DNA from 2 places in the Neorhizobium sp. P1_A6 genome. Region 2 is predicted to be linked to the other one. Evidence: predicted binding sites of a transcription regulator. Region 2 holds the regulator's gene; the other holds the start of a gene.

Evidence for each region. The regulator PhoB, encoded in region 2, activates phosphate uptake and scavenging genes when phosphate is short. The targets are predictions, from matches to a motif close to TGTCATNNANCTGTCAT.
Region 1: the regulator PhoB is predicted to act here: its motif matches at 2,747-2,763, upstream of phnC (phosphonate ABC transporter ATP-binding protein).

What each region holds. Positions count from the first base shown of each region.
Region 1 is NZ_JBFTZM010000010.1:140,834-145,449, forward strand. Features, by position in the region: gene phnE (phosphonate ABC transporter, permease protein PhnE) at 1-763, opposite strand, end outside; gene phnD (phosphonate ABC transporter substrate-binding protein) at 836-1,747, opposite strand; gene phnC (phosphonate ABC transporter ATP-binding protein) at 1,829-2,686, opposite strand; gene AC1D3C_RS20385 (DapH/DapD/GlmU-related protein) at 2,801-3,418, opposite strand; gene phnL (phosphonate C-P lyase system protein PhnL) at 3,415-4,125, opposite strand; gene phnK (phosphonate C-P lyase system protein PhnK) at 4,138-4,616, opposite strand, start outside.
Region 2 is NZ_JBFTZM010000009.1:193,184-197,799, reverse strand. Features, by position in the region: gene AC1D3C_RS19340 (acetylornithine transaminase) at 1-363, opposite strand, end outside; gene AC1D3C_RS19335 (GcrA family cell cycle regulator) at 772-1,308, shown strand; gene AC1D3C_RS19330 (PACE efflux transporter) at 1,499-1,936, shown strand; gene phoB (phosphate regulon transcriptional regulator PhoB) at 1,946-2,629, opposite strand; gene phoU (phosphate signaling complex protein PhoU) at 2,651-3,364, opposite strand; gene pstB (phosphate ABC transporter ATP-binding protein PstB) at 3,410-4,225, opposite strand; gene pstA (phosphate ABC transporter permease PstA) at 4,239-4,616, opposite strand, start outside.

The DNA of each region.
Region 1 (4,616 bases), on a different contig from region 2:
CGGTGCGCAGCAGCGTGTAGGACACGAAATTCGGCAGGACCTGCGGCAGGATCGCGAAACGGACGCGCTCCAGCCAGCTGGCGCCCGAGGCCCGCAGGCCCTCGTCCGGCCTCATGTCGGCATTCTCGACCACTTCGAAGAACAGCTTTCCGAGCGCGCCGATGGTGTGGAAGGAGACCGCGATGATCGCCGCGATCGGACCGATCGACAGGATGGCGGCGAGAAGGCCGGCGATGACGATCTCCGGGAAGGCGCGCATGATTTCCATGATCCGCCGCACCCCCCAGCGCACCGCCCGCGAGCCGACGAGGTTGGAGGAGGCGAAGAAGCAGAGCAGGAAGGCGCCGGTCGAACCGAGAATGGTCGAGACGATCGCGATATTGAGGGTGATGGCGAGCTGGTAGAAGAAGTTCGGAATGTAGAAGCTGTCGGTGATCCAGACGCGATCGCTCGTATAGTCGAACTTGATCGAGCCGTCCGCATAGGGCGACGGCAGGTCGAACATGGCGCGGAAGATCTCCAGCGGGCTGTTGGGCACGAAGCTCTTGATGAAGTCGAAGAAATACGGAAGGCGTTCGAAGAACTTGCCGGAATTGGCTTCGTTGGCGAAATCGAGCGACGCAGCGAGCACGATCAGGAAAACCACAATGGAGACGACGGTATAGATCCGCCGGGTCCGCACCTGTTGCTGGTAATGGTCGAGGATGGTGCGGGAGCTTTCCTGCAGCCCGCTGAGTTGAGCGGGTTCGGCCACGTGCGCCATTCTGGGCATCCTTGTTGAACGAGCGGCGGCATCGTCATGATGCCGCCGCCAAGATATTGATCAGACGTTGGATCAGCCGCCGATGACGGCCTTACGAGCGTCGATGATGGTCTGGTAGAACTTCTGGTCGACCGGCGACCAATCGACGTAACCGCCGCCCGTGAAGCTCTCGAAGCAGGCCTTGTCCTTCTTCGGCAGCTCGGCGAAGTAGGCGGTCACCTTCTTCTTCATGTCGTCCGAAAGCTTGTTGGAAACCATCAGCGGGCCGTTCGGGATGAGCGGCGACTTCCAGACCTGGACGATGTCGTCCATGTCGAGCAGGCCCTTGGTGACCATGATGTGCAGGTTGCCGGACGAGTAGCCCTGCGCCCAGTCGCCGACAGCCGAACCGAAGGTGGTGCCGACGTCAAACTTCTTGTCGAGAATGCCGAGAACGAGGTTCTCGTGGCCGCCGCCGAAACCGGTTTCGGAGAAGTACTGCTTGACCGGCATGCCGATGTCCTTCGGCAGGGAGACGTTAGGTACGAGGTAACCGGAGGTCGAGTCCGGATCGGCAAAGCCGATCTTCTTGCCCTTGGCATCGGCGAGCGTCTTGATGCCCGAATCTTTGCGGGCAACCATGATCGAGTAGTAGCCGGTCGAACCGTCGGCCTGTTTGGTTGTCAGGACCGGGGTAACGGCGTTCGGGTCCTTGATGTAGATCGAAGCGTAGGAGGATGCACCCATGACGGCGAGGTCGATCGTGCCGCCGAGCAGACCCTGGATGACGCCGTTATAGTTCGGCGACGGGAAAAGCTTGACGTCCGAAGCGCCGGTCGCGGCGATCAGGCCCGGCTTGACGCATTCGGTGCGGCGAACCTGGTCGGCTTCGTTTTCGCCGCCATCGAGGCCGATGCGCAGAACGGGTGCGCTCTGGGCGTGGGCCTGGCCGGCGACGGCAGCGATGGCGATCGTCGCCATCAGGATCTTGCGGAATGCAGACATGGAAGTCTCCTTTGGTGATTGGGGTGGTCAACCCGGAAAGGGCGTCAGTCTTCCGGCCGCGGGTCGGCAGCCGGAAACAGGTCAGCGCATGGCGGCGGCTTCGGCCATCATGCCGGATGTGTCGATCGCGACCGGAGCCTCGCCGCGACGGGTGGAGGCGAGGCTGGTCGACGTCATCGTCTCGTCGATCCCGGCGCCATCCCTGTCGGAGCCGTAGATCTCGCGCACCGCATTGGCATTGAGCTCCTGCGGCGGTCCGTCGAAGACGACGCGGCCGCCCGCCATGCCGATGATCCGTTCGCAATAGCTGCGGGCTGTGTCGAGCGTGTGCAGATTGGTGATGACAGTGATGCCTTCGCGCTCGTTGATGTCGCGCAACGCGTCCATGACGATCTTGGCATTGAGCGGATCGAGCGAGGCGATCGGCTCGTCGGCGAGCATCATTTTTGGCGCCTGCACCAGCGCACGGGCAATCGCCACCCGCTGTTGCTGTCCGCCGGACAATGTTCCGGCGGCCTGCAACGCCGTCTGTTCGATGCCGAGCCGCTCGAGCGCCGCCATCGCCATGACGCGCTCGTCACGGCTGAAGATTTTCAAGAGGCTCATGGTCGTCGAACGGTGATTGAGACGGCCGAGCAGCACATTGGTCATCACGTCGAGGCGCGGCACCAGGTTGAACTGCTGGAAGATCATCGCGCAGTCGCGCTGCCAGTTGCGCAGTGCCCGGCCCTTGAGGGAGGAGACCTCGGCGCCGTTGAAGTAGATGGAGCCGGAACTCGGCTCCTGCAGACGGTTGATCATCCGCAGCAGGGTCGATTTGCCGGCGCCGGAGCGGCCGATGATGCCGACCATTTGGCCTTGGGGAATCTCGACGTTCACGGCATTCACCGCGATACGATCGCCGAAACGGCGGGTGATGTCCCTCAACTCGAACTTCATGCTCTCTCGCCAATTCAGCCTTTTTCTGAGAGCTCGATAGCGATGGTTGATGAAGTCTGAATGTCGGTTTTATGTCGGTTTTATTATATTCCGAAAGTGCCCGTCACGCTTCCGTTACGTGGCATGACGGGACACGAATTCCTCTGCCGAAAGTGCCCGGAAATCATCGAGCGCAGCTCTCAGTTTCAGGTGATCCCAGTCCCACCAGGCAAGCCGGTCCATCGCCTCGCCGACCGCTTTTGTGAAACGCTCGCGGATGAGTTTCGCCGGCACGCCGCCGACGATCGTATAGGGCGCGACGTCCTTCGAGACGACCGCCCCGGCTCCGATCACAGCGCCGTTGCCGACAGTGACGCCCGGTAGCACGGTGGCGCCGTGGCCGATCCACACGTCATGGCCGATGGTGACGCGATGGTCGCGCCGCCATTCGAAGAAGCTCTTTTCGTCTTCCGCGTCGTCCCAGTAGCTGGCGGCGCGATAGGTGAAGTGGTGCAGCGTCGCCCGCCAGGTCGGGTGGTTGGTGGCGTTGATGCGCACCGAGGCCGCCATGTTGACGAACTTGCCGATCGTCGCACACCAGATCGAGCCGTCCTGCATGATATAGGAATAGGCGCCGATCTCGGCCTCGCTGATGCGGCAGCGCTCGGAAACTTCCGTATACGGGCCGAGCGTGGAATTGCTGACATTTGCCGTTTCGTGGATTGCGGGCTCGAGCCCCACCTTGACGCTCATGCGGCGACTGCCTTTCGCGGAGAAAATTGGGAGACGTCGAGAACGCGGTCTGCCACCGCCTCGCGCACTTCCTCGTCGTGGAAGATGCCGAGAAGGGCGACGCCCTCGCGTTTCTTGTCCGCGATCATGTCCATGACGACGCGCCGGTTGACAGCGTCGAGCGAAGCGGTCGGCTCGTCGAGGAGCAGGATGCGGTGGCTGGTGATGAAACCGCGGGCAATGTTGACCCGCTGCTGTTCGCCGCCTGAAAACGTGGCGGGCGGCAGGGTCCAGAGCTCCTGCGGCAGGTTGAGCTTGGCCAGCAGCTCAGCCGCCTTGCCGCGCGCTTCCGGGGCTGCAATACCGCGGGCGACCAGCGGTTCGGCGACCACGTCGAGCGCGGAGACCCGCGGCACGGTGCGCAGGAATTGGCTGACATACCCGAGCGTATGGCGGCGCACGTCGAGCACGGTGCGCGGATCGGCGCGGGCGATATCGACGAGCCGCTCCTTGTGATCGACGAGGATCTGCCCGGCATCGACGGCGTAGTTGCCATAGAGCATCTTCAGGATCGAGCTCTTGCCGATGCCCGACGGGCCGCCAAGCACGACACATTCGCCGCTCGCAACCGAAAAATTCACATCGTTGACGACCGGCAGCTTGATGCCGTCGCGCAGATGCATGGTGAAGCTCTTGAAGACCTCGGAAACGACGAGGGGAGTTGCCATGATCGTTTTTCCTCAGACCTGAAGAATGGAAGAGACGAGAAGCTGGGTATAAGGCTCGCGCGGATCGTCGAGCACCCGGTCGGTCAGCCCGTGTTCAATCACATGGCCGTCCTTCATCACCATCATCCGGTGGGACAGGAGGCGGGCGACCGCAAGATCGTGGGTGACGACGATCGCCGACAGGCCGAGATCGTTGACGAGGCCGCGCACGAGATCGAGCAGGCGAGCCTGGACCGAGACGTCGAGGCCGCCGGTCGGCTCGTCCATGAAGACCAGCCGCGGGCCGGTGACGAGGTTGCGGGCGATCTGCAGGCGCTGGCGCATCCCGCCGGAAAAGGCGCGCGGCTGGTCGTCGATGCGGTCGGTGCCGATTTCGACGCGGGTCAGCCAGTCGCTCGCCGTCTCGCGGATCTTGCCGTAATGCCGGTCGCCGACGGCCATCAGCCGTTCGCCGACATTGGCGCCGGCCGAAACCGTCATCCGCAGGCCGT
Region 2 (4,616 bases):
GAAGCGTTCCGGATGGCCCTTCACGAACTGGTAGCGGCGCGCGGTCTTGATGGCGCATTCGAGCGCCTCCGCACCGGAATTGGTGAAGAACACCTTATCCGCGAAAGAGTTGTCGGCGAGGCGGCGCGACAGCGTCTCCTGGCCGGGCTGCTCGAAGAGGTTTGATGTGTGCCAGACCTTGTCGGCCTGTGCCTTCAGCGCGCCGACGAGGTGCGGATGGCCGTAACCGAGCGAGTTGACGGCGATGCCCGCGCCGAAGTCGAGATATCGCTCTCCACTTTCCGTCACAAGCCATACGCCCTCGCCGCGTTCAAAACGCAGCGGAGCCCGGGCAAACGTGTCGAAAAGCGCGGCTTCAGCCATGGCGACATCACTCCTCTAGGCAGTCAAAAAAGGCCGACAAAACCGGCCAGAAAAACCAAAAATGCCGCCCACTGGGCGGCGGGGACACTATCGGGGTTTAGGCCGTCAATGTCAACAAAGCTCGGCGTTTTACGCGTGTTTCGACCGGAAACCGACAGGTGCTGGCTTCTGTGACAAAAATGACTCTCCATCACAGCAAGTTGGGGAAAACCACGAAATCGAATCCCGCAGATTCCTCCGACTCTTGCCACGGAGTCAGCCTCACACTAGGTTAATGATCAATTACTAGACTGCATGCGGCGGAACTAGTCACCTCAAGCATAGATATAGTGGGTGCTGCGAAATGATTTTCGCAGCAAAGGTGGAAGGATTCTGCATGCCAGCAACGTTCAAAGGCGGAGAACGGGCATGAACTGGACAGACGAGCGTGTCGAGAAGCTCAAAAGATTGTGGTCGGAGGGCCTGAGTGCCAGCCAGATCGCAGCACAACTTGGTGGCGTAAGCCGAAATGCCGTGATCGGCAAGGTGCATCGTCTCAGCCTGCCGGGCCGGGCGAAAGCCGGCGGTACGGTTGCGACCGGCCGCGCATCGGCTGCCAAGCGCACGACATCGGCGCCACGGGCTCCGAACTATGCGTCGCGGGTCACGACCCGGACCGTTACCCGCGCCGTCGGCGCGACGATGGTCAAGGAAGAGATCGAGATCGAACCCTACCAGGAGATGGAATATCGTCCCGCCTCCAACGTGGTGGTGCCTATCTCCCGCCGCCTTGCATTGACGGAACTCACCGAGCGCACCTGCAAATGGCCGGTCGGCGACCCGCTCAAGGAAGACTTCCACTTCTGCGGCTGTGAATCCCCGGATGCATCGCCCTATTGCGGTTACCACGCAAAGCTCGCCTACCAGCCGGTCAACGAGCGCCGCAAGGTTGCCGCTCGGGTCTGAGCGGCGGCGCGACACGAGGGCGAAATCGAAGGCGGGCTCAAGGCCCGCTTTTTTTGTTGTGCATGGCAGATATGCCGGCCAAGCCTTGCTCCCGATCGGCATTGCGCCTATCTGAAGGTCAGCGAGGACGACCTCCCCCCATTCGGGCAGAAACTCCGGGACGGCCCGGAAAGCACCCCACGAGGTCATCATGCGCTCGACACGCGACCGTATCCGCCATGCCATCAGCTTCGAACTGATCGGGCTCGCTCTCATCACACCACTCGGCTCCTTCGCCTTCGGCATGCCGGCCGCCGATATCGGCGTGGTCGGCATCGGCAGCGCGACGATCGCCACCGGCTGGAACTATCTCTACAATCTCGGCTTCGACCACCTGATGCAGCGCTTTACCGGCGGCACGCAGAAAAACACCACCATACGCGTGGCGCATGCGGTGCTGTTCGAACTTGGACTGCTGATCGCGCTTCTGCCGCTGATCGCCTGGTATCTCGGCATCAGCCTCGTCCATGCGCTGACGATGGACGTGTCGTTCGCGGTCTTCTACGTGGTCTATGCCTTCGTGTTCAACTGGGCCTACGACCGGATCTTTCCGCTGCCGGAATGGCAGCGGCAGACCGAGGCGGCTTAAAGCCGCCTCTCAGGATTCCATTGAATAACCCGCGCCGCGGACGGTGCGGATGACATCCTGCATATTGGAGAAGTTGAGCGCCTTCCTGAGACGGCCGACATGCACGTCGACGGTGCGCTCGTCGACATAGATGTCGTGACCCCAAACGCCGTCCAGAAGCTGCGACCGCGAGAAAACGCGGCCAGGCGACGCCATCAGGAATTCCAGCAGGCGGAACTCGGTCGGGCCAAGGCGCACTTCGCGGCTCTTGCGGTGAACGCGATGAGTTTCCCGGTCGAGTTCGATATCGCCGCAACGGAGCACGCTGGAGAGCACTTCGGGACGGGCGCGGCGAAGCATCGCCTTGACGCGGGCCATCAGCTCCGGCGTCGAGAAAGGCTTCACCACATAGTCGTCGGCGCCGGTGGCGAGGCCGCGAACACGTTCGCTCTCCTCGCCGCGGGCCGTCAGCATGATGATCGGCAGGCGCTCGGTTTCCGGGCGCATGCGCAGCCGGCGGCAGAGTTCGATGCCTGAAACGCCGGGCAGCATCCAGTCCAGGATCAGAAGGTCGGGTACCCGCTCCTGAAGCCGAATTTCGGCTTCGTCGCCCCGCAAAACGGTATCGACCTCATAACCCTCGGCTTCCAGATTGTAGCGAAGAAGCACGCTCAGCGCTTCTTCGTCTTCTACGACAGCGATTTTCGGCAGCATTTTTGGCCTGCTCCGTCAGTTCTATTCGGTGATCGCGCCGAGCGTATTCGACGAGTCGTCCTTCGGACGATCGCCTTCCGGCTGGGCGCCCGTCGTCATGTAGTAGATGGTCTCGGCTATGTTGGTGGCGTGGTCGCCGATACGCTCGATGTTCTTGGCGCAGAACAGCAGATGCGTGCAGGTGGTGATATTGCGCGGATCCTCCATCATGTAGGTGAGGAGCTCGCGGAACAGCGAGGTGTACATCGCGTCGATTTCCTCGTCGCGGCTGCGGATCGCCTCGGCCTTTTCCGCCGAACGCGTCGAATAGACGTCGAGGACGTCCTTGAGCTGCACGAGGGCGAGATCGGAGAGATGCTCCAGGCCGCGGGCGAGCTTGCGTGGCACGCCGGTGCCCTGAACCGCGATGACGCGCTTGGCGGTGTTCTTGCCAAGGTCGCCGACGCGCTCCAGATCGGAGGCGATGCGCAGCGAACCGACGATCTCGCGAAGGTCGGCCGCAACCGGCTGGCGGCGGGCGATCGTGATAATCGCCTTGTCGCCGATCTCGCGCTCGGCGTGATCGAGGATCACGTCGTCGGAGATGACCTTCTGCGCGAGTGCGGCGTCGGAATTGACCAGCGCGCGCACGGCGTCCGAGCACATCTGCTCGGCGAGGCCGCCCATTTCGGAGATACGGCGGCTCAGGTATTTCAGTTCGTCGTCATAAGCCGACAGGATATGGGTCGATGCCATCTTCTAGTCCTCAAAATTGATTTTCAGGCGGCACAGTCGGCTGGATCAGCCGAAACGGCCCATGATGTAATCCTGGGTGCGCTGGTCGTCGGGATTGGTGAACATCTTGTCGGTGTCGTTCTCCTCGACGAGCTGGCCGAGATGGAACATGGCGGTGCGCTGCGAGACGCGGGCAGCCTGCTGCATCGAGTGCGTCACGATGACGATCGTGTAGTTGGCACGCAGTTCATGGATGAGTTCTTCGACCTTGGCGGTCGCGATCGGATCGAGAGCCGAGCAGGGTTCGTCCATGAGGATGACTTCCGGCGATACGGCGATCGCGCGGGCGATGCACAGACGCTGCTGCTGACCGCCGGAGAGGCCGGTGCCGGATTCATGCAGGCGATCCTTGACTTCGGTCCAGAGGCCGGCGCGCTGCAGGCTCGCCTCGACGATCTGATCCATGTCGGCCTTGTTCTTGGAAAGACCGTGGATGCGCGGACCGTAGGAAATGTTCTCGTAGATGGTCTTCGGGAACGGATTCGGCTTCTGGAAAACCATGCCGACGCGGGCGCGAAGTTCCACGACGTCGATGTTATTGTCGTAGATATCGTCCGTGTCGAGGGTGATCTTGCCGGTGACGCGGCAATTCTCGATCGTGTCGTTCATGCGGTTGAGGCAGCGCAGGAAGGTGGACTTGCCGCAACCGGAAGGACCGATGAGAGCCGTCACAGTGTTTTCGCGGACGTTGAGGTTCACGTCGAAAAGCGCACGCTTTTCGCCGTAATAAACCGAAACGTCCTTACCGATCATCTTGTGGGAAGCATCGCTCATCTTCTGGTCCAGCGCCTTTTCTACTGCCGATTCTGACATCATATTCACTGTCATACTCCTTCTACCAGCGCCGCTCGAAGCGACGCCGCAAGAGAATTGCGCCAACATTCATTAGGATGAGAAACAGGAGCAGGATGATGATTGCTCCCGAGGTACGCTCGACGAACGCGCGCTCAGCTTCGTTCGCCCACATGTAGATCTGGACCGGCAGCGCCGTCGACGGGTCGAGCGGCGTGGTCGGATAGTTGGCAACGAATGCCACCATGCCGATCAGGAGTAGCGGTGCGGTTTCGCCAAGGGCATGAGCCAGGCCGATGATGGTGCCGGTCAGGATGCCCGGCATGGCAAGCGGCAGGACATGGTGGAAGATCGTCTGCATCTTCGAGGCGCCGAGCCCGAGGGCGGCGGCACGGATCGATGGCGGCACGGCCTTCAAGGC